3 regions of the Mycetocola sp. CAN_C7 genome follow, and region 1 is predicted to be linked to each of the others. Evidence: predicted binding sites of a transcription regulator. Region 1 holds the regulator's gene; each other region holds the start of a gene.
The links. The regulator HspR, encoded in region 1, represses chaperone genes until heat shock. The targets are predictions, from matches to a motif close to AAGTTGAGTCNNNNNGACTCAACTT.
Positions count from the first base shown of each region.

Region 2: a site for HspR is predicted at 5,428-5,452, ahead of IWX78_RS01240 (Hsp20/alpha crystallin family protein). Genes of this name have one in related genera too.
Region 3: a site for HspR is predicted at 5,183-5,207, ahead of IWX78_RS07520 (ATP-dependent Clp protease ATP-binding subunit). Genes of this name have one in related genera too.

Region 1 covers NZ_JADOUY010000003.1:301,031-308,618, forward strand. Annotated here, with positions in the region: gene dnaK (molecular chaperone DnaK) at 1-1,248, shown strand, start outside; gene IWX78_RS08140 (nucleotide exchange factor GrpE) at 1,251-1,877, shown strand; gene IWX78_RS08145 (DnaJ C-terminal domain-containing protein) at 1,883-2,872, shown strand; gene IWX78_RS08150 (heat shock protein transcriptional repressor HspR) at 2,878-3,291, shown strand; gene IWX78_RS08155 (DUF4064 domain-containing protein) at 3,410-4,555, shown strand; gene IWX78_RS08160 (class I SAM-dependent methyltransferase) at 4,560-5,681, shown strand; gene IWX78_RS08165 (NADPH-dependent F420 reductase) at 5,689-6,333, opposite strand; gene fgd (glucose-6-phosphate dehydrogenase (coenzyme-F420)) at 6,367-7,371, opposite strand; gene clpS (ATP-dependent Clp protease adapter ClpS) at 7,499-7,588, shown strand, end outside.
Region 2 covers NZ_JADOUY010000001.1:280,567-288,154, forward strand. Annotated here, with positions in the region: gene IWX78_RS01210 (IS256 family transposase) at 1-1,049, shown strand, start outside; partial or broken gene IWX78_RS01215 (PPK2 family polyphosphate kinase) at 1,087-1,788, opposite strand; gene menD (2-succinyl-5-enolpyruvyl-6-hydroxy-3-cyclohexene-1-carboxylic-acid synthase) at 1,834-3,525, opposite strand; gene IWX78_RS01225 (PLDc N-terminal domain-containing protein) at 3,518-3,934, opposite strand; gene IWX78_RS01230 (DUF4229 domain-containing protein) at 4,023-4,316, shown strand; gene IWX78_RS01235 (1,4-dihydroxy-2-naphthoate polyprenyltransferase) at 4,324-5,313, opposite strand; gene IWX78_RS01240 (Hsp20/alpha crystallin family protein) at 5,495-5,944, shown strand; gene IWX78_RS01245 (AMP-binding protein) at 6,011-7,177, opposite strand; gene IWX78_RS01250 (1,4-dihydroxy-2-naphthoyl-CoA synthase) at 7,290-7,588, opposite strand, start outside.
Region 3 covers NZ_JADOUY010000003.1:175,523-183,110, reverse strand. Annotated here, with positions in the region: gene IWX78_RS07530 (DUF5107 domain-containing protein) at 1-1,922, shown strand, start outside; gene IWX78_RS07525 (hypothetical protein) at 2,006-2,416, shown strand; gene IWX78_RS07520 (ATP-dependent Clp protease ATP-binding subunit) at 2,545-5,106, opposite strand; gene IWX78_RS07515 (ComEA family DNA-binding protein) at 5,696-5,923, opposite strand; gene IWX78_RS07510 (hypothetical protein) at 5,920-6,600, opposite strand; gene IWX78_RS07505 (hypothetical protein) at 6,613-7,113, opposite strand; gene IWX78_RS07500 (4Fe-4S single cluster domain-containing protein) at 7,110-7,588, opposite strand, start outside.

The DNA of each region.
Region 1 (7,588 bases):
GACCAGCGCGTCGTCGAGCACCTCATCAAGCGTTTCAAGGAGACCACAGGCGTTGACGTCTCGAACGACAAGATCGCCAAGCAGCGCCTCAAGGAAGCAGCAGAGCAGGCCAAGAAGGAACTGTCGTCGAGCATGTCGACGTCGATCCAGCTGCCCTACCTCTCGCTCACCGAGAACGGCCCTGCGAACCTCGACGAGACGCTCACCTGCGCCCAGTTCGAGCAGATGACCAGCGACCTCCTCGACCGCACCAAGAAGCCGTTCCAGGACGTCATCCGTGAAGCCGGGATCAAGGTCGGCGACATCGCGCACGTGGTACTCGTCGGTGGATCGACTCGGATGCCCGCCGTCTCGGCCCTTGTGAAGGAAGAGACCGGTGGACAGGAGCCCAACAAGGGCGTCAACCCTGACGAGGTCGTCGCAGTCGGCGCCGCACTCCAGGCCGGTGTGCTGAAGGGCGAGCGCAAGGACGTTCTGCTCATCGACGTGACCCCGCTGTCTCTCGGTATCGAGACCAAGGGTGGCATCATGACCAAGCTCATCGAGCGCAACACGGCCATCCCGACCAAGCGCAGTGAAACCTTCACCACGGCGGACGACAACCAGCCGTCCGTCGCGATCCAGGTCTTCCAGGGCGAGCGCGAGTTCACCCGCGACAACAAGAACCTCGGCACCTTCGAGCTCACGGGTATCGCCCCGGCACCCCGCGGCATCCCGCAGGTCGAGGTCACCTTCGACATCGACGCCAACGGCATCGTCCACGTGTCCGCGAAGGACAAGGGGACAGGCAAGGAGCAGTCGATGACCATCACCGGCGGTTCCTCGCTGGCGAAGGAAGACATCGAGCGCATGGTCCGCGAGGCAGAGGAGAACGCTGCGGAGGACAAGGCCCGCCGTGAGGCAGCCGAGACCCGCAACACGGCCGAGCAGCTCGCCTACTCGATCGACAAGCTCATCAAGGAAAACGACGACAAACTCCCCGACGACGTCAAGAGCGAAGTCCAGGGCGATGTCGACGCGCTGAAGTCCGCCCTCGCCGGTGATGATGACGCCGCGGTGAAGACGGCGTACGACAAGCTCAACGAGAGCCAGGTCAAGCTGGGCGAGGCAATCTACGCGCAGGCGCAGCAGGCCGAATCCGCTCCGGCGGAGGGTGCTGAGCAGCCGACCGAAGCAACATCCGATGAGGATGTCGTTGACGCCGAAGTCGTCGATGACGAGAACGAGACCGAGAGCGACAAGAAGTAACCATGACTGACACGAACCCGACTCCAGAAGACGGTGACGAGGTTCAGCCAGTGGACGAGGGGTCGGAAGCACGAGCTTCCGACCCTGAGTCGCAGGTGGACTCCGAATCACCCGAGACAACCGATGACGAACTGACCGTCGACGACATCCTCAACGCCGCGCAGGCCGACGGACTCGACGACGAATTGAGCGAGAAGATCGCGAACGCCGAACCCGAGCACGAACACCTCGTCGACCTCAAGCGGGTCACCGCCGAGTACGCCAACTACCGTCGGCGCACCGAGGCGAACCGCGAGGTCGAACGTGAACGGGTCACAGGAGACGTCGCGCGGCTGCTCCTGCCGGTGCTCGACGACCTCGACCGGGCCGAAAAGCACGGAGACCTCGAGGGTGACGCCCCGTTCGCGACCATTGCTGCGAAGCTGCGTGCGAGCGTCGAGAAGATCGGCCTCGTGCCGTTCGGCGCGAACGGTGACGCTTTCGACCACAACGTGCATGAGGCTGTTTTCCAGCAGCCGACCCCTGGCGTCGAGGCGGCCACCGTGATCGACGTCGTCGAAACCGGTTATTCGATCGGCTCGACACTGCTGCGCGCGGCCAAGGTCGTCGTCGCCGTTCCCGCTGAGTAGGCGCGATGGCAAGCCAGGACTGGTTTGACAAGGACTTCTACAAGGTCCTCGGCGTCAAAAAAGATGTGACGCCGGCGGAATTGAAGAAGACCTACCGCAAGCTTGCGCGCAAGTTCCACCCGGACTCCAACGCGGGGGATGCCACGGCAGAATCCCGGTTCAAGGAGGTCAGCGAGGCCTACTCGGTCCTCAACGACGCCGAGCAGCGCAAAGAGTATGACGCAGTGCGTGCGATGGGATCCGGAGCCCGCTTCACCGCTCCAGGCGGCGGCGGGGCATCCGGTGGCTTCGACGATGTCTTCGGCGGGATGTTCGGAGGTGGTGCTCGCGGGACGAGCACCAGTTACCAGCAGGCCGACTTCGAAGACATCCTCGGTGGCATGTTCGGGCGCGGCGGCGGGTTCGGCCAGCCGACGGGCGGATACCGCGGATTCGGCGGTCCGACCCCTGGACGTGACGTCACCGCATCCACCACGATCGACTTCCTCACGGCGACGAAGGGTGACCAGATCACCCTGCAGACCGCCGAGGGTCGCACGATCAAGGTCAACATCCCCGCCGGGGTCTCCGACGGCCAGAAGATCAAGCTGCGAGGCAAAGGTCACCCATCGCCAGACGGTGGCCCGGCTGGCGACCTCGTGCTCACTGTCGCGGTGCGCAAGCATCCCGTCTTCGAGCGCGATGGGCTCAACCTGCGGGTCAATGTGCCGGTGACGTTCGTCGAGGCCACCCTCGGGGCGACGATCGAGGTGCCGACACTCGGTGGTGACCCCGTCAAGTTGAGGGTCGCGCCCGGCACACCGTCCGGCCGGATTCTCCGGGTGAAGGGTCGCGGCGTCTCGACGTCGAAGGGCACAGGAGACCTGCTCGCCGTCGTGCAGGTTGCGGTACCGTCGCACCTGAGCGCGGAGGCGAAGGCGGCGCTCGAGAAGTTCCATGATCTCGAACCGCACGAGAACCCGCGGGAAGACCTGATCCACCGGGCAAGGGGATAACACTGATGGACGAGAATTCGCCGATCTTCGCGATCGCGATGGCGGCCGAGCTGGCCGGAATGCACCCGCAGACGCTGCGGCAGTACGACCGGCTCGGCCTCGTCTCTCCTACCCGTACCGCGGGGAAATCCCGTCGATACTCGATGCGCGACGTCGCACAGCTGCGCGAGGTCGCCCGGCTCAGTGCCGAGGGCGTGAGCCTCGAGGGCATCAGCCGCATCCTCACCCTCGAGAACGAGGTGGCTGCGCTCGGCGCGCGTGTGCGTGAGCTCGAACACGCGCTGGCTGAGGAACTCGTCAAATCGCCCGGCCGCCGGGTGTTCGCCGCTGGACTGCAGGGCGATGTCGTTCCGATGAAGAGTGGCACGCGCGCCCAGCGGCGCACCGAACTCGTGGTGTGGCGGCCTTTCCAGCGCTGAACTGGTGCTCGTTCTGCTGCGTGCAGTCGTCCGGCCCCGGTTGCCGTCGCGATCCGGTCTGCACGATCGGGTCGATCCGAGGGTTACGCCCACGCTCCAGGGTCGTTAAGCTGGCCGCATGAGCGAGCACGAACCGCACGTTCCCGAAAATCCTTCGACTCCGGGTGACCAGCCCGGGCCCGAACCGACGGCACCGCAGCCGCCGTCAGGGGTCGCCGAACCGCCGGCGCAGCCACCAAGCGTTCCGCCCGGATCGCCGCTGGCGCCTCCGCCGGGGTCTCCGCCTCCTCCGGCACCGGATTCGCCCGAAGCTCCGGCGCCCGGCGCGATGCGCCCGGCCGCTGACCCGATGACCGAGTACCCCGCGCAGCAGCCCGGCTATGCGCAGCAGCAGGGTTATCCGCTGCAGCAGGGTTATCCGCAGCAGCAGGGTTACCCGCAACAGGGCTACCCGCAACAGGGCTACCCGCAACAGGGCTACCCGCAACAGGGCTACCCGCAACAGGGCTACCCGCAACCGGGCTATCCCCAGCCTTCGCAGGTGCCGTACGCATCCGGCCCGGTCGTTCCCCGCAGGCCACCGCTCGCGCCCAGGCAGCGGCGCGGTGCCATGATCGCGGGCGCCGTCTCGTTCAGTCTCATGAGCTTCGGCTTCGGCCTGATCGCCGTGGTGGTGGTGTCCATAGCCATCAGCGCCTTCATCGGCACCATCTTCACGTGGATCGCGGCCGAGAACCCGCAGGACTTCTCATACAGTGGGCTCGAGGGGACCGACGTCATCGATCAGGTCGTCGCGGATGCCTGGGGCACATTCGGTGGCTGGCTCATCGCAGCGGCCGTGCTCGGAATCATCATCTTGATCCTCGGCTATCTCTCCAGCATCTGGATCCTTCGAGGCCACCGCGTCAACCGCCCGGCAGCTGTCACCTGGAGCGCCCTCGGGATCGCTGTTGTCGTCAACTTCTTCGTCAGCGCGATCACGTCGCCACTGTTCAATCTCGGCGGCATGATGACGCCGAACATGAACATGCCAGACGGCATGGACGGGCAGGGCGGCATCGACTCGCTCAGCGACATCGACTTCTCGCCGTTCGTCGTTCTGGCGCTGGTGGTGGGGCTCGTCGGTCTGCTCGTGAACGCGGCTATCGGCCTGTTGAGCTGGTGGTGGATGGCGCACGCGTTCCGCGAGCGTCCGGCGACGGAGTCGGCTGCACACGGTGCCCAGCCACCCGGCGCCCCGCTCCAGGCACCACCGATACCCTGAGGGAGTGACAGACTTCCCGTTCGAGCGGCTCCGCCGATGGCCAGACGTGGAAGCCCCCAACCTCTACGCGTTCGACGCCACCGACCGGCTCCTGCTCGAGACCGCGGCTTCTGACACTGGGGCGGCCGCTGCTGGCACGGTCGTGGTGATCGGAGACCGTTACGGCGCACTCACGCTCGGGGCCGCTGCCATCGGAGCGCGCGGCATCCGTGTGCACCAGGACGCGCTCTCGGGCGAGCGCGCCCTGGCCGCGAACGCCGACACCCTCACGATGACGGATGCCTTCGCGAACGTCGAACTCGACGCCGACGGCCTGGGCGGAGCGCGGCTCGTGCTGCTGCAGTTGCCCCGGTCGCTCGACGCGCTCGCCGAGATCGTCGAGCGCGTGGCGCGACACGCCTCCGACGATGTGACCGTGTGTGCCGGCGGGCGCGTGAAGCACATGACCCGGGCCATGAACGATGTGCTCGCTGCCCGGTTCGGTTCGGTCACCGCAGGGCTGGCGAAGCAGAAGTCTCGCGTGCTCTTCGCCCGCGATCCACAGAGACCGACGGGGGAGTCGGTCTGGCCCGCGCGCCGGTTCCACGACGACCTCGACCTCTGGGTGCACGCCCATGGCGCCGCATTTGCCGGCACCGGTGTCGACCTCGGGACCCGTTTTCTTCTCGACTTCATCGACGGGCTGCCTGACGTACGCGACGCCGTCGACCTGGGTTGCGGAACGGGAGTGATCGCGAGTGCCGTCGCCCGCGCCCGCCCGGCTCTGCGAGTGACGGCGACCGACCAGTCCGCCGCTGCCGTGGCATCGGCCCGGGAGACGGTTGCCGCGAACGGTGTCGCCGACCGGGTGAACGTCGTGCGGAACGATGGGCTGTCCGGCTGGCAGGATGCCTCAGCCGAGCTGATCCTGCTGAACCCGCCGTTCCACGTCGGCGCCACCGTGCACGCCGGAATCGCGGTCAAACTGTTCGAGGATGCCGCGCGCGTGCTTGCGCCAGGCGGCGAACTGTGGACGGTGTGGAATTCACATCTCGGCTACCGGCCGGCCCTGGAGCGCATCATCGGTCCGACGCGGCAGCTCGGACGCAACTCCCGGTTCACTGTGACCGTCTCGGTGCGCCGCTGAGCCGGTGTCAGTGGGCTGCCGGGCGTTCGGCCTGCGCGATGTCGATCTCGAGCTCTTCGAGGTCTCGCCTGGGGCCATACGCCGCAGTGCCGACCTGGATGCGCCAGCTCTCCGCCAGCCCGCCGATGTCGAGCACGTCGAACCCGATCGCGTCGATGAACTCCGAGACCTTCTTCTTGGCGCCCGCGTCCTCCCCGGCGACGATGAGTGCGCGGCGCTCAGCGGTACCGGCGGACTGGGCGTCGTCGGTGATCGCCGATGCGTAGATGTGGTTGAACGCCTTCACGACGTGTGCGTCGGCGAAATGCGCCTGAACCAGTTCCGACACCGTGGTCTCTTCGGCATCGAGGGCTGCGACCTGGCCGTCCCGCTGCTGGTAGTAGTTGGTTGTGTCCATCACGACCTTTCCGGCGAGGAGACCGGCGGGGATGTTCTCGATGTCTCTGAGCGGGATCGCGACCGCGACGAGGTCAGCAGCTGCGGCATCCGCCGTCGTTCCAGCGGTCGCCCGCTCGCCGAGTTCGAGGATCAGTTCGGTGAGGCTGGCGGGGCCTCGCGAGTTGGAGACGACGACGTCGTAGCCGTGGGCGACGGCTGCGCGGGCGAGCTGGGAGCCGATGTGACCGGCGCCGATGAGTCCGAGAGTTGTCATGAGAGGGGGGTGTGCTCCGTTCGTGGGTGAGTGTCAGCCGAGGTCGCGGAGGCGCGGCGCAAGGTCACGTGCGAAGAGGTCGAGGAACCGTTTCTGGTCGTGCCCCGGCCCGTGGAAGACGAGGTGGTTGAGGCCGGCGTCGATGTACGGCTTGATCTGGGCAACGGTCTCGTCGGGGTCAGACGAGACGATCCAGCGCTTCGCCACCTGCTCGATCGGCAGCGCATCGGCAGCAGCCTCCATCTCGATCGGGTCGTCGATCGAGTGCTTCTGCTCCGGGGTCAGCGACAGCGGCGCCCAGAAGCGGGTGTTCTCGAGAGCCACATCCGGGTCGGTGTCGTACGAGATCTTGATTTCGATCATCCGGTCGATGTCGTCGGCGTTGCGCCCAGCCTTCGCTGCGCCCTCGGCCACGGCCGGCAGGAGCTTGTCTGTGTAGAGTTCCATGCCCTTGCCCGAGGTGCAGATGAAGCCGTCACCAGCGCGACCGGCGTAGCGCGCGACGACGGGGCCTCCCGCGGCGACGTAGACCGGGATGCCGCCATCGGGCACGTCGTAGATGGATGCCCCGCGCGTCGTGTAGTACTCGCCGTCGAAGTCGACACGGTCACCGACCCACAACTGGCGCATCAGGTCGACGGATTCGCGCAGGCGGGCGAACCGTTCCTTGAACTCGGGCCACTCGCCCTGAAAACCGGTGGCGATCTCGTTGAGGGCCTCACCGGTACCGACGCCCAGGAAGACGCGTCCCGGGTAGAGGCAACCCATCGTGGCGAATGCCTGCGCGACGACCGCCGGGTTGTAACGGAACGTCGGCGTCATCACCGAGGTGCCGATCGTGATCCGTTCGGTGCGCTCACCGACGGCCGTCATCCAGGCGAGAGAGAACGGCGCGTGCCCGCCGTTGTGGCGCCAGGGCTGAAAGTGGTCGCTCACCGTGACGCTGTCGAAGCCGTGCTCCTCGGCCTGCACGCCGATCTCAACGAGATCGCGCGGACCGAACTGCTCCGCCGATGCTTTCACTCCCAGTTTCAACACGTGTTCTCCTGTCGTCGCGGCTCGAGGTGCCTCCTCCGACAATACGCAACCGGGCGAATGTCTGCGATCGCTTGCATCCGACGCCGGAATGCTGTGCTTTGTCGCCCGCGAGTGCAAAGCTGGGTGAGTGCCCTCTCTCGACCATCGTCTGGACCTCGCCGAGTCGCTGACGCTGGGCACGCCCTGGAATACCGTCGTATGGGACGACCCGGTGAAT
Region 2 (7,588 bases), on a different contig from region 1:
TGAGAAACGGTTCACGACCCAAAACTGTCCTGACGGAGGCGACCGGGCATGTCCAGATCGAGGTCCCCCGAGACCGTGACGGCTCGTTCGAGCCGGTCATCGTAAAGAAGCGCCAGCGGCGCCTGAACGGGGTCGATGAGATCGTGCTGTCGCTGTATGCGAACGGGCTCACCACCGGTGAGATCAGTGCGCACTTCGCCCAGATCTATGGTGCCTCGGTCTCGAAGGAAACGATCTCGAGGATCACCGACAAAGTCATCGAGGAGATGAACGAATGGTCCGCGAGACCCCTCGACGAGGTGTATGCGGCGATCTTCATTGACGCGATCGTCGTGAAGATCCGTGACGGGCAAGTCGCCAACCGGCCCGTCTATGCGGCAATCGGCGTGACCCTGGCTGGGGAGAAAGACGTCCTCGGGCTGTGGGTGGGAACCGGTGGTGAGGGGGCGAAGTTCTGGATGAGCGTCCTGACCGACATCAAGAACCGTGGCGTCAAGGACACGTTCTTCCTCGTCTGTGACGGGCTCAAGGGACTGCCCGATGTTGTGGCAAACGTGTGGCCACTCACGACGGTGCAAACGTGCATCATCCACCTGATCCGCAACACCTTCAAACTTGCGTCGAAGAAGGACTGGGACGCTCTGAAACGCGACGTGAAGCCGATCTATACCGCCCCGAACCCGAACGCCGCGAGAGCAGCCTTGGAGGACATGGACGAGAAATGGGGGAAGAAGTACGCGGCGATCATCCGGCTCTGGAAATCAGCGTGGGAAGAGTTCATCCCGTTCCTGGACTACGACCTCGAGATCCGCACCGTGATCTGCTCCACAAACGCGATCGAATCCCTCAACGCAAGATACCGGCGCGCGGTTCGCGCCCGGGGTCACTTCCCAACCGAGCAGGCAGCACTGAAGTGCCTGTATCTTGTCACTCGTAGCCTCGACCCCACCGGTCGTGGCCGCACCCGATGGACAATGCGCTGGAAGCCTGCACTGAACGCGTTCGCCATCACCTTCGCAGACCGCTGGCCGGCCGCGGAGACCTACTAAATGAAAACCGCCGGAAACACCGTTAATGAGATAGTCCCGACGTCCGGTCGAACACGGTCTGGTAGGCGGCCTGATAGTCGCCCCACCGCCGGCGTTCGTCGATGTCGCCCGGGTTGAACTTCCAGTGTTTGTCTGCGCGGTCCAGCCGCTCGCCGAGCCGCGCTTTCTGTTCGTCGGCACTGATGTGCAACATCACTTTCACGATACGGATGCCCCGATCGCTGAGACCCTGCTCGAACTCGGCGATCGCCCCGAAGCGACGTTCGATCTCGGGGTCATCAGCCAGTCCGCGCACCCGCGCGATGAGCACATCCTCGTAGTGCGACCGGTCGAACACCCCGATGTATCCCGGCTCGGGAGTGCGCCGGGCGATCCGCCACAGGAAGTCGTGCGAGAGTTCCTCTTCGGTCGGCGCCTTGAACGCTGCGAGCGCAACACCTTGCGGGTCGACCGCGCCGACGACGTGACGCACGATCCCGCCCTTGCCCGCCGTGTCCATAGCCTGCAGAACAAGCAGAACGGCATCCGTCGCCCCGCCCTTCGACGCCGCGAAGAGGCGCTCCTGCGTCTCGCTCAGGTGGTCCGCTGCCTTCGCCAGTTCGTGTTTGCCCTCCGATTTGCCTCCGCCGAAACCCGGCGTGGCGTCAGCATCGACGTCGGCGAGCGAGAAGCCGGGCCCGACCCGGAGAAGAGTCGAAGGGTCCGTTTCCCAGCTGGTGGCGCGCGTCGATGAGCTCATCTGCTCATTGTGGCCGTCGGCGTCGCCGTGCTCAAGAGCGTGCGGTCAACGCTCCAGCGGAACCTCGATGAGAACCCCGGATGTCACGGGTGTGGTGAGCGCCTGGTCGAGCTCTCCCCGTGTGGTCGCCGTGAGATAGGTCCAGCCGTATGCGGCGGCGAGCGCGGCGAGATCCACCCGCTGCGGTGTGTACAGCACCCGGTCGAAGTCGGCGTGCTCGGTGGATTCAGCCACCTCGAGCCCGTCGAAGATGGTTCCGCCTCCGTCGTTTCCGACGATGACCTGGATCCGCGGCATCCGCTCGCCTTCACCGCCGAGCAGGGCCCCCGCATCGTGGAGGAGCGTGAGGTCGCCGAGGAGAACCCGGGTGATCCCGGCGCCCTCGACCTGGCTGGCGAGCGCGATGCCGAGAGCAGTCGAGACGGTTCCGTCGATCCCGGCGAGCCCGCGATTCGAGTGCACGTGGATCTTCTTGCCTGGCACCGCTGCGTCGACGTCGCGGATGAGACGGGATGCCCCGAGCACGAGCCGGTCATGCGGCCAGGTGGCGCCCCAGACGGCGAGCGCGAGCATCCGCCGGTCGATCGGGGCTCGGATGGCGTCGAACTCACCCTTCACGTAGCCGAGTCTCGTCGCGGGGTCGGAGGAATGCGCCGCTTCGAGGTCAGGGGCGACATCGACGGACTTGTCCTCGGAGATCTGCCTGGATGCCTGCACCCACGAACCGATCCAGGCCCGGTCGATGCTGCCGTCTGCGACGGTGACGGCGCCGACGATGTGCGCAGCCCGTCGCCCGGGGTTGTAGACCTCGTCTCCGGTGGGTGCGACGACGATCACCTCGACGCCCTCACGGGCCAGAAGCGCGGGAACCTGCCTGCTGAGGGTGGGGTGTCCGTAGACAACTGCGCGCTCCACCCTGCCGCCGAACTCGGGATCCGAGAGCAGTTCACGGTAGGCGACGACGAGGTTGCGGCCGAACCGAGCACCACTCGAGACCTCGGACAGGAGGGGCCAGCCTCCGGCATGCGCAACGGCCTCGGCCACCGGCCCCGATCCGTGCCCGGCGATGACGACGGTGCGCTTCGCCCGGTCGAGCAGAATGCCTGGACGGGTGATCTTCTTCGCGGTGACGGCCGCTGGAGTTCCGGCGGGTTCGACCCGTTCCAGGTCGGCGAGCGGTGTGGAGAGCGGTTCGCGCAGCGCGAGGTTGAGATGCACGGGGCCGGGGCCGGCCGGCCCGACTCCCACAGCAGCGTCGACGGCAAGCCCGGCGAGGGTGCGCGCCGCTGCCCGTTCATCGCCGGAACCTGTCGGTGCTGACACATCACGGGTGAAGCGCACAGCCACCCCGAAGATGCCGGCCTGGTGCGTGGTCTGATTCGAACGGATGCCGCGGAGTTCGTCAGGGCGGTCGGCGGTGAGCAGCAGAAGGGGCACCCCGGAGTGGTGCGCTTCGAGCACGGCGGGGTGCAGATTCGCGACGGCGGTGCCACTCGTCACGATCACCGCGGCGGGGACACCGCTCTCGACGGCGAGCCCGAGCGCGAGGAACCCCGCAACCCGCTCGTCGATTCGCACGTGCAGACGGAGCGAACCGGCACGCTCGAGTGCAGCGGCGGCCAGGGAGAGGGCCTGCGACCTCGAGCCGGGGCAGACGACGACGTCACGAACGCCGAGGCGCACCAGCTCTTCGAGGAGGGCGACGGAGTACGTCGTGGCCGGACCGGCCTCAGGCATCCGTTCGGCCAGAGTCGTCTGGCGTGTGTCCGCCTGTTCCGTCTGGACTGTTGTCTGGAGTGGGGGTGGCCTTGCCCGTCACATCAGGGTCGGCCGAGTCGGAGTCGAGAGCGGCCAGCTCCTCTTCGAGACGGCGGATGCGCTCGTCCTGTTCCTTGTCGCGGCCGAGCGTTCCGATGAACGCCGGGTCGTCGTCCGGAGCGAGACGCGGCCGGGCTTCACGACCGGCGCGAGCGCGACCGATGGTGAACCACAACACGACACCGAGAACGGGGAGCAGCAGAATAATGACGATCCACGCCGGCTTCTTCAACCCGCGGACCCGGTTGGCCGGGATCAGGGCGCAATCGATCACCGAATAGATCGTCGCAACTACGAGACCGACTATCAGAATGATCCACCAACGCATGCCCCCATCGTAGCCGGGAGTTCTGGGAACTTGCCCCCTGTCGACGGCGACCAGCGAGGGTGCTCCCGGGCGGGCGGCTTACACTGGAATGGTGAAAAGCATCCCACCCGTCGTGTACTACACGGTGCTCCGCCTGCTCGCGTTCGCGCTCCCGCTGACGCTTCTTCTGCTGCTGGGGATCGAGCCGTGGATCGCGACGGTGCTCGCCGCCCTGATCGGGCTGAGCATCTCGTACATCGCGCTCCGCACGCCCCGCGAGGCGGTGTCTCGCGACCTCTACGAGCTTCGCCACGGTTCGAAGACGCCGGCGGGCGACGAAGACGCCGAAGACTCGGTGACGGATGCTGCGGCATCCGACCCCGGTTCCCGCACCGACCGCTGACCCGCGGTTACTTCCAGAACGCCCAGAGCAGGGCCGCACCGAAGAGCAACTGAACCAGCCCGGTGATCTTGAGGGCGACCACGAACTCCCTGGCGGTGCGCGCCGTCGCAACGATCACCGCTGCGGGGATCGCAGCCAGCAGCCCGAACAGAGCGAACCAGGCGATCGGGTAGAACACCGCAAGCCAGACGGCGATGCCGAACGGGACGAGCAGGCAGACGATGTAGAGCGCCCGGCTGGCGGTCTGTCCGAGCAGAACGGTGAGCGTCCGCTTGCCCGCCTCCTTGTCCTGCGCGATGTCGCGGATGTTGTTGACGATGAGCGTCGCAACCGCGATCAGACCGACTCCGATTGCGCCGAGCCACGCCTCCTGGTTGAGGGTGAACGATTGCACATAAGCGGTTCCGAGCGTGGCGACGAGACCGAAGAACACGAAGACGAAGAGCTCGCCGAGGGCGTTGTAGCCGTAGGGGCGACGGCCGCCGGTGTAGAACCAGGCGGCGAGGATCGCGATGGCGCCGACGGCGATGAGCCACCACAGCCCGGTGATAACGGTGAGTACGAGCCCGGCGACCGCGGCGATGCCGAAGAAGACGCACGCAACGAGAAGGACCGTTCTCGGCCGCGCCTTGCCGCTGCCGACGAGGCGGAAGGGCCCGACGCGGTGGCGGTCCGTTCCGCGGATGCCGTCTGAGTAGTCGTTCGCGTAGTTGACGGCGATCTGCAGGCTGACAGCCACGACGAGGCAGAGCAGTGCGCGCACCCAGTGGAACTCACCCGGGTCGTTGGCGACGGCTGCTGCTCCCGTTCCCGCGAGCACCGGTGAGACCGACATCGACAGCGTGAAGACGCGTGCCCCTGCGACCCAGTCCCTGAACGTGGCCGGCCGGATCTTCTCGAACGGCTTCGCAGCGGGGTTGCCGCTCTTGCCGCGTCCCTTCGGCCGGGGGCCGTTCGGGGCGTGCGGGGGTGTGAGTCTTTGCTGTCGAGCTGCCACCGGGCAACCTCCTCTGTTCCGCGAGCAGTTTACCGGGCTGGCCGCGTCGTCCGTTCGCTCACGGCAAACGGCATCCGACTTGAGATTGTGACGCCGGTGATTAATATATTTTTCAGGTTGAGTCACATCGACTCAACCCCACTCAATTTCAGAGAGACAACGAACCAGGAGGACACTTCAGATGGCACTGAACTTCGACCCGTTCCGCGACCTCGACCGCGTCACGGAGGCCATGCTCGGCTCGCGCCAGGGGCCACGACTCATGCCGATGGACCTGTACCGCGACGGCGATCACTACGTACTCGCTGCCGACCTTCCCGGTATCGACCCGGGCTCCGTCGACATCGATGTGGACGGCCAGCTGCTCACGATCCGCGCCGAACGCACCCTCGGAGCCGCCGAAGGAGCCAAGTGGATCGCCCGCGAGCGGATGTCGGGGTCGTTCCTTCGCCAGCTCAACCTCGGCCAGGGCATCGACATCGAACGCATCGCCGCCAACTACACCAACGGCGTGCTGAGCGTCACCATCCCCGTCACCGAGCGCGCGAAGCCCCGCAAGATCGAGGTCGCGGCCGGCAACGAGCAAGGCAACCTCACGGTGCAGGAATCACCCGCATCCGTCGACGCCTGATCACGTCGTGACCGACGACCGGCCGGGGCACCAGCCTCGGCCGGTCGTTCTGTCTGCACGCGAGCGTTAACGCCCGGGGGGGCTGACGGCATCCGGATCCCGACCGCGCAGGGTGACGGCGACGATCGCCACGATCGCCAGCCGATCGGGTTTGCCCGATGGCAGCGTCGGCAGTTCGTCGAGCCTCACCACGTGAGCAGGGCGTGCGGGCTTACCGAGCGCGTCGGCGACGGCATCCGCGATCTCACGCAGGGTCGGATGCCAGCCTGCCGCGGTGACGACAACAGGCACCTGGCCCCACTTCTCGTCAGAAACGCCGACGACGACCGATTCGGTCAGGTCCGGGAGGCCGCGCACGACCCGTTCCACCCGGTCAAGTGAGACGTTCACGCCTCCAGAGATGATGACGTTGTCTGCGCGACCGGTGACCAGCAGGTGGCCGTCCTCGAATGCGCCGAGGTCGCCCGTGCGGTACCAGCGCTGTCCCTCTGCGACCGTGAACACACGGTCGGTGAGTTCCGCATCACCGAGGTACCCCTCGGCGAGCATGGGTCCGGCGAGTTCAATCTGACCGTCGACGACCCTGACGTGGACCCCGGGGAGCGGCGCACCGTTGTACACGCAACCGCCGGATGTCTCGCTCGATCCGTAGGTCCGGAAGATCGGCAGCCCGAGCTGTTCGGTGCGCTGCAGGAGTTGTGGCGGCGTGGCCTGGCCGCCGACGAGGATCCCATCGAAGCGGCGAAGAGCCATCACCCCCGACCGGCTGTCGAGAAGGCGGGCCAGCTGGAGTGGGACCAGCGAGGTGTAGTGCCGCTCTCCGCTCATCGAACGAGATGCGTCGACGAACGATGACGGGTCGAACGGGCCGGGGTCGAGCACCACAGGAATCGTGCCGGCGGCGATCGAGCGCACGAGCACCTGCACCCCGGCGATGTAGTGAGCGGGAAGTGCGAGAAGCCACTGCCCCTGCCCGTCGAGCACGGTCGCGCTGGCGGCCGCGCTGGCCAGGAGTGCGTCGCAGCTGAGGGCGACCCGTTTCGGCACGCCTGTCGACCCGGAGGTCTCGACCACGATGCCGATCGGCTGAGGAACCTGCTCGACCGGAGTCGCCCCCGCTTCGTCGAACGGTGTCGGGGTGATCGCGGGCCCTGAACGGTCGAGAGCGCGCCGCAGTTCGACCATGAGGTCGAGTGGCCTCGTCGCCGGCACCCGAACGAGCATCCGCGTCATGGTTTCAGTGTACGACCGTCGACCCGACGGCCAACCGGCGAACGAGCGTGGTCGTCTGGCCTCGATACGCGGCGTCGCCTCGCTCCGCGGCACCCGACCACCGGGTGCCGGCTCAGAACTGCCAGGGGTACGGCGACCAGTCCGGTTCCCGCTTCTCGAGGAACGAGTCTCGCCCCTCGACGGCCTCGTCTGTGCCGTAGGCCAGACGGGTGGCCTCCCCCGCGAACACCTGCTGCCCGACCAGCCCATCGTCGACGGCGTTGAACGCGAACTTGAGCATGCGGATCGCCGTCGGCGACTTGGTGAGGATGGTGCGAGCCCAGTCCAGGGCGGTCGACTCCAGCTGGGCGTGCTCGACGACGGCGTTGACGGCACCCATCTCGTAGGCACGCTGGGCGGAATACTCCTCGG
Region 3 (7,588 bases), 130 kb from region 1:
CGAACATCTTCGGCACCGGAGACATCCACTCGCAGTCCGGTTTCGAAGACGCGGCTGAGGAGCAGGGGCTCGCCGACGTGAGCGTTGAGGAGCAGGCCAGCCGCGGGCAGACGGCACTTCCCTACCTCGATCAGGACGGATACCTGGCCGCCGAACAGCCGCAGGAGCACGCGACCATGGTGCTCGAGAACGCGCACCTCACCGCGACCTTCCTGCCCGGGCTGGGCGGGCGGCTGTGGTCGCTCGTCGACCGCACCACCGGCCGGGAACTGTTGCACCAGAACGACGCGATCCGCTTCCGCAACCTCGCGCTCCGCAACGCCTGGTTCGCCGGCGGTGTTGAGTGGAACATCGGCATGATCGGGCACTCCCCCTTCACGAGCTCACCCGTGCACGTCGCGGCGCTGACCGGGCCCGACGGCGAGGTCGGGTTGCGGTTCTTCGAATACGAGCGCATCCGCAACGTCACCTTCCGCGTGGACGCCTGGCTCCCCGACGACTCGCACGAACTCGTCATTCGCGGCACGATCCTCAACGCACAACCGGACGCCACCCCGATGTACTGGTGGTCGAACATGGCTGTTCCGCAAACGGAGGGCACGCGCGTGCTCGCGCCCGCGGCATCCGCGTGGAAATACGGCGCCGAACGCGTGCTCAGCACGGTGGGCGTTCCTCTTGCCGATGGCGTCGACATCACCTGGCCGGGGCGGACGGTCGAGACGGTGGACTACTTCTTCGACACGGCGGGCACACGGATGCCGTGGATCGCCGCGGTGGACGACGACGGTTTCGGTCTCGTGCAGGCGTCGACCGCGAATCTCAAGGGTCGCAAACTCTTCGTCTGGGGCCAGGACCCGGGCGGCAGACACTGGCAGGAATGGGTGTCGGGCGCCGATTCGTACTGTGAGATCCAGGCCGGACTCGCGCGCACCCAGCTCGAATACCTGCGGATGCCAGCGGACACCGCATGGTCCTGGGTCGAGGCATACGGTGCCCTGCAGCTCGACGCCTCCGTAGCTCGGTCCGCTGACTGGGCCACAGCGACCGGCGCTGTGGCCCAGAACCTGGCCGACCGTGGATTGGCTGAGCGGCTCGAGCGGTTCCGTGAGCGTGACCAGTCTGGCGAGCTGATCGTGGAGTTGATTCCCGATGGTTCGGGCTGGGGCGCGATCGAGAACGAACTGCGCTCACGGGCCGGCCTGGCACCGTTCCCGGCCGAGTTGACGCCGTTCCCCCAGGGTGCCGTCGGCGCCGGTTCGGAAACAGGCACCGGGCCTGAGGTCGACTCCGAAACCGGATACTGGGAGCGTCTGCTGCGCGGCGAACCGATGAGCACAGTCGAGCAGGATCCCGCCAACCCTCCACTGTCGTACCAGATCGACCGACGCTGGGTGCCGTTTCTCAGGCAACGCGACGACTGGCTGGCCTCGCTGCACCTCGGCGTGATCGCCGCCGCGCAGGGGGCGTACGCCGATGCGGGCGCCTACTGGCAGGCATCCGTCGACGCTGCGCCGAACGCGTGGGCGTTGCGGAACCTCGCTGCCCTCGCCGACGACCGTGGCAACACCGCGGAGGCCGTCGCGTTCTATCGCTCGGCGCACGAGCTCGCCGCCGGGCTGCTTCCACTCACTCGGGAGTTGCTCGGAGCACTGCGACGGGCCGGCCACCACGCGGATGTGCTCGCTCTGGTCGAATCGCTCGACTCCGAGCAGCGGAACGACGGCCGTGTGCTCGTCGCCGAGGCGCGTGCCGCACTCGCGACCGGCGACGTGGACCGGTGCCGCGGCATCCTCGATCGCGATATCGAGGTGCTCGACCTGCGCGAAGGAGACGCGCTGCTCGAGGACCTGTGGAACGAGTACCAGGCAGCGGCGGGCGCATCCCGGGCGCCGTTGCCGCGGGCGTACGACTTCCGGATGTGACGGGGTCGCGGGCTCGGCGAGACGCGTCGCCGGGATCGCAGACGATTCCCATGCTCGGATGCCACGATCGAGCTATGACGGTCATGACGACATCGATTGAACTGGCGCAACAACTCCGCGAAGCCGGGCTCGGCTGGATCCCTGAGTCCGGGGACCAGTTCTGCCTGAGTGCGGCCGAGTTCGAGGGTGAGGTCTTCACCGTCAGCGATATGACCATCGAGCCGCACGACTACGACACCGGAACAATCCTCGGGTTCAACGGCACGACAGAGTGGGCGCTCGACTCGGTCGCCCTCGAGAAAACCCTGTGGCTGCCGCGTGAGGATCAGCTGCGCGACCTGCTCGGGCCCACGTTCAGCTTTCTGCTGCGCGTCGACGACATGTATGTGGTCGAGGTCGATCGTGGCGGGCAGAAGCAGCGGTTCGACGCCGAGACGGCGCCGGATGCTTACGCCCTCGCCGTTCTCGGAGTGCTGAGCGCGCAGACGGCCTGACCCGAGGCATCCGCCCCGGAACCTCCCGGTGTTGCAGTTCCAGTCGAGTGCTGCTGTTGCAACTACCGCACTCGACTGGAACAGGAGCATCCGGCGTGCGCACCTCGGCCCGGGCGCAGGACAGAGCGCTACGCGGCGGCCTGCGCCTCGACGCTGTCGGCGTGCACGGTGATCGCGTCACCGTCCACCGCAACCAGGATTGCCGACCCTGCCTCGAGTTCGGCGTCGACCATGAGACCGGCGATGCGGTCCTCGACCTCACGCTGGATCACCCGGCGCAGCGGCCTGGCGCCGTACTCGGGCTCGAAGCCGTGCGTGGCGATCCAGTCGACGGCTGCATCCGAGACGCTGAGCGCGATGCCCTGGTCACCGAGTCGCTCCGACGTGCGCCCCAGCAGCAGCCGCACGATGTCGTGAAGCTGCGCCGGGTCGAGCTTGCGGAACAGCACGACCTCGTCGATGCGGTTGAGGAACTCCGGCCGCATCTGCTCGCGCAGTTTGCCCATGACGCGGTCGCGGAGAGCCTTGTCCGATCCGAACCCGTTTTCCCCGCCACCATCTGCGACGAAGCCGAGCGCTCCGCTGCGGCTGGCCAGGAACTCCGAGCCGATGTTCGAGGTCATGATGATCACCGTGTTCCTGAAGTCCACGGTGCGACCCTGCCCGTCGGTCAGACGCCCGTCGTCGAGCACCTGCAGCAGCAGGTTGAATACGTCCGGGTGGGCCTTCTCGATCTCGTCGAGCAGGATCACCGAATACGGGTTGCGACGCACGCGCTCGGTCAGCTGGCCGGCCTCGTCGTATCCGACATACCCGGGAGGAGCACCGACGAGGCGCGACACCGTGTGCCGCTCGCCGAACTCACTCATGTCGAAGCGCAGCATCGCCGAGTCGTTCCCGAACAGCGAGAACGCGAGCGCCTTCGCGAGTTCGGTCTTGCCGACGCCGGTGGGACCGAGAAAGAGGAAGCTGCCGACCGGGCGGTTCGGGTCTCCCATCCCCGTCCGGCTGCGTCGCACGGCCTTCGCTATCGACTCGACCGCGTCGTCCTGCCCGATCACACGCTCGTGCAGCTCGGTCTCGAGGTGCGCGAGCCGGGCACGGTCACCCTGGGTGAGCCTCGTGGCCGGGATGCCGGTTGCACGCGAGATGATCTCGGCGATCTCCGCCTCACCGACGATGGCTGGAACCGAAGCGGATGCCGGGGCATCCGTCGACTCGGCAGCAGCGATCTGCGCAGTGAGCGCTTCGATCTCGTCGCGCAGGCGGGAGGCCTCCTCGTAGCGCTCGTCGACGACGGCGGCATCCTTCGCCGCCTCGAGGATCGCGATCTCCGCGCGCATCGGTGCGGTGTCGATCGTCACGACCTGGCGGAGACGCAGTCGCGCGCCCGCCTGGTCGAGGAGGTCGATGGCCTTGTCCGGTAGGAACCGGTCGGTCACGTAGCGGGCTGACAGGTCGACGGCGGCGCGGAGCGCTTCGTCGGTGTAGCTGACGGCGTGGAACTCCTCGTAGCGGGGGCGGAGTCCGACGAGGATCTGCTCGGCGTCATCGACGCTGGGCTCGGTCACGGTGACGGACTGGAACCGGCGCTCGAGGGCAGGGTCCTTCTCCACGCGGCGGTACTCGTTGAGCGTTGTCGCCCCGACGACGTGGAGTTCGCCGCGGGCGAGGCGTGGCTTGAGGATGTTGCCGGCGTCGAGACCACCACCCTCACCGCTCCCTCCTGCACCGACGACCGTGTGCAGTTCGTCGAGAAAGACGATCAGTTCGCCCTGGTGCGCGGAGATCTCGTCGAGGAGCGTCGTGAGGCGTTCCTCGAAGTCGCCGCGGTAGCGGGTGCCGCCGACCATGGCTGCGAGGTCGAGGGCGACGACGCGCTTGTCGCGAAGCAGCTGCGGCACCTCGCCGTCGACGATCGCCTGGGCGAGGCCCTCGACGACGGCGGTCTTGCCGACTCCGGCTTCACCGATCAGCACCGGGTTGTTCTTGGTACGGCGCGAGAGGATCTCGATGGTCTGGGCGATCTCGTCTGCGCGACCGATCACCGGGTCGAGCTTTCCGGCGCGGGCGAGCTCGGTCAGATCGGTGCCGAACTTGTCGAGCTGCGGGGTGTCGGATGCCTCCGCCTGGCCCGGCGTTTCGCCTGACGCCTGCGCCTCACGGGCGGCTTCGTATCCGGCCTGCAGCGTTTCCGGGGTGACGCCGAAGCTCGCGAGCACCTGACCGGCAGGCATCTCCTGGTTCACGACGAACGCGAAGAACAGGTGCTCGGGGTCGATGTAGGTGGAACCGAATGCACGGGCGACCTGGTGAGCGTCGAGGAGCGCACGCTGGGACGACGAGGTGATGGATGCCGTGTCGACGCGTCGCTCCGACCGCTCGGGCAGCCGCTGCTCGGTGGCTTCGGCGAGCGCGGTCGGGTCGGTGCCGAGCGCGCGGAGCGCCTCGGCCACCGGTGACGACTCGACCATCACTCGCAGGATGTGCAGGGCATCGACCTCGGTGTGGCCGTGATCGACGGCGAAACGGGCGGCATCGGCGAGCACCTCCTGGGTGCGTCGGCTGAGCAGCCGGGTGATGTCGATCGTCCGCCCGGATTGGGCGGCACGCTGCCCCTGCAGGTAGCGCGCGAGAAACTCGTCGAACGATTCGTTCCCTGAACCTGCGGGACCGAAGAATGCGGGCATGGATCCTCCTGGAACTCGAGTGCCAATGACTCAACTCAACGGCAGGTCTGCGCTCGCTATTCCCGCACTCATCAAAAACTTGAGCCAGTCCGACTCAAGTTGGGTTCTGCGTGTGGCGGCCGTGGCGGCATCCGCCGGTGGGGCGTGCTGCCGCACGGGGAGGGCCATGCAGCAAATTCAGGAGTGTGCTGCAAATTCAGGAGCGTTGCAAATTCAGGAGCGTTGCAAATTCAGGAGGAGGCTGCAAATTCAGGCGATCCTCGCGACACGCCGTCTGGCCGGGGCCGCGGAACGGCGTGTCGGGCACGATCTCCTGAATTTGGCGTCAGTTCCTGTAGGTGGAGTGCGAACGGATGCCAGGGGCCGGGTCCCGGTTGCGAAGCCGGTCGGTCGCGGCATCCGCGCGCCCGCGCTGCGCTTATGTGTCGATGCTGCAGTTGCAAATGCAGCATGGACGGGCAGTACGGCCGTGAAAGTGCAGCATGAGCGCAGAACCGCAGCATGCTCAGCCGATGCGGCGGCTGGCGCGGCGGCCCATGCGGCGGCCCATGCGGCGGCCCATGCGGCGGCCCATGCGGCGGCGTACGCGTCAGTAGTCGAGTCGACGCCCGAAGCTCCGTGCAGCACGAGGTCGCGGCGAGCAGAACGCCTCATCGCGGAGGCGCACGATCTCGTGCGGCTGCATCCCTGCAGTCGTGGCGAAGTCCTCGAGCGAGGAGAACCCGCCCCGCTTCGTCCGTTCAGCGACCACCGCCTTTGCCAGCCGCCGATCCATACCGGTGAGTTTCGCGAGTGCACGCTGATTCGCCGCATTCACGTCGATCGGCTCGACCGGTACCTCGGCGGCGGATGCTGCGGCACGCGAACGCCGCGAGCGCGACCCCGACCGGGCGCGAGACCCGGCACTACCACCAGCACCAGCACCACCACCAGCACCGGCACCAGCAGACCCGCCGTCGACCCACGCCGCGGCCGTCGCGCTCGTCTCCCGGGGAGGGTGTGCCCGCGCATCGGCGATGTCGTCCGGATCGGCGAGGTAGTCATACGTGACCGCCCGGACTCGACCAGAAGCCTCTCCCCCTCAGGCGACACCGAACTCCGGGGCCGAGCCGTGCGCTTCGTCGTCGGCCGCGGCTTCTGGCGGTTGCCGGAGATCGTCAGACCGTTCTCACGGCGGGCCCACAGCAGGCTCAGCCAGGTCGTGTTCGCGATCAGCGCGTGCGCGACGATCACGATGTAGAGGGTGCCCTGCAGGATGTCGCCGACCGGGTCGTCCACGAGATCGAACGCGATCGCGATCACCGCATAGACGGCTGCGGCCACCCACCACGACCGTCGCCGGCCGATTCCGGCGATGAGAGTGAACGCCAGCCACGCGGTCGCACCGTTCGGCGGCAACACAAGCAGCATCCACGAACTCGCGCCAAGAAGCCAGAGGATGGAGGGCGCGCCAGACGCACCAGCCGACCGGCCTGAGCGCTGCGCGTTGGACATCGGTGAAACCGCCTAGGCGTCCGAGCGCACGTTGAGCACCATCGTGACGGTGTCGTCGACGTCACGCGTCTCAGAGACGAGGTCGAATCCCGAGCTTTCGGCGCGCTGCCGGATCTTCTCCGCCACGGTCTGCTGCACGAGCAGGGCATACTCGGCATCCAGGCGCTGGATGAGGTCCGTGACGGATGCCTCATCGACGACGCGTCCGTCGATGCCTTCGACGTGCGCCTCCCAGATCTTGTCGTCGGTGAGCCGCATCGTCAGCGACGTGCCGTCGATCTCCGCCGTGACGGACCTCTTCGAGACCTCCACGCGGGTCGCTCCGAGGTTCGTCAGCGCGTCGGAGAGGAGGGTGCTGTCCTTCATCCGGGTCCGCACACGCAGGGCGGGTGCCGGTCCGGCGCTGTCGTCGCCCGTGTTCCTGGCCATCGTCACCGCTCCGGCCACACCGACTCCGCCGGCCGCCGTTGCGGCCGCGATGGCGAGGGGGATGAGGAGAAGAGTCACGCTCATGAGGCTGTCGCTTTCGTTCGGGGACGGTCCTGTCGCGGACCCAGGTCGTGCAAGAGATTCTCGAGGGCGGAGGTGTCTGCCCACCCGTTCACGTCGATCCGGCCGTCACGGTGGATGCGAATCTCGAGCCGGTCCCGTCCGCCCTCCCGTTCGATCCGCGCGACCTCATCGGCATACGCCGGAGTGAGCGCCCGGATACCCTGATTGGTCGACCCGAGCCACGGGCGGATGCTGTCAGGCGCGTCCTGCAGGTACGGCCCGTCGATGAGCAGGTCTGTGGCGGCGAGCAGCCGGGCGATGTCGGCACGGTCGCCTGCCCACTCGGTCAGCAGGTCGAGGGTGTACCCGGAGAACGTCATCACGGTGAGACCGGCGTCACGGAAGGCTTCGGCGATCGTGGCGAGCGCGGCCGCCTGGTCGAACGGTTCGCCGCCGAGAAGGGTGATTCCCTGCGCGCCGGCCGCGACGGCATCCG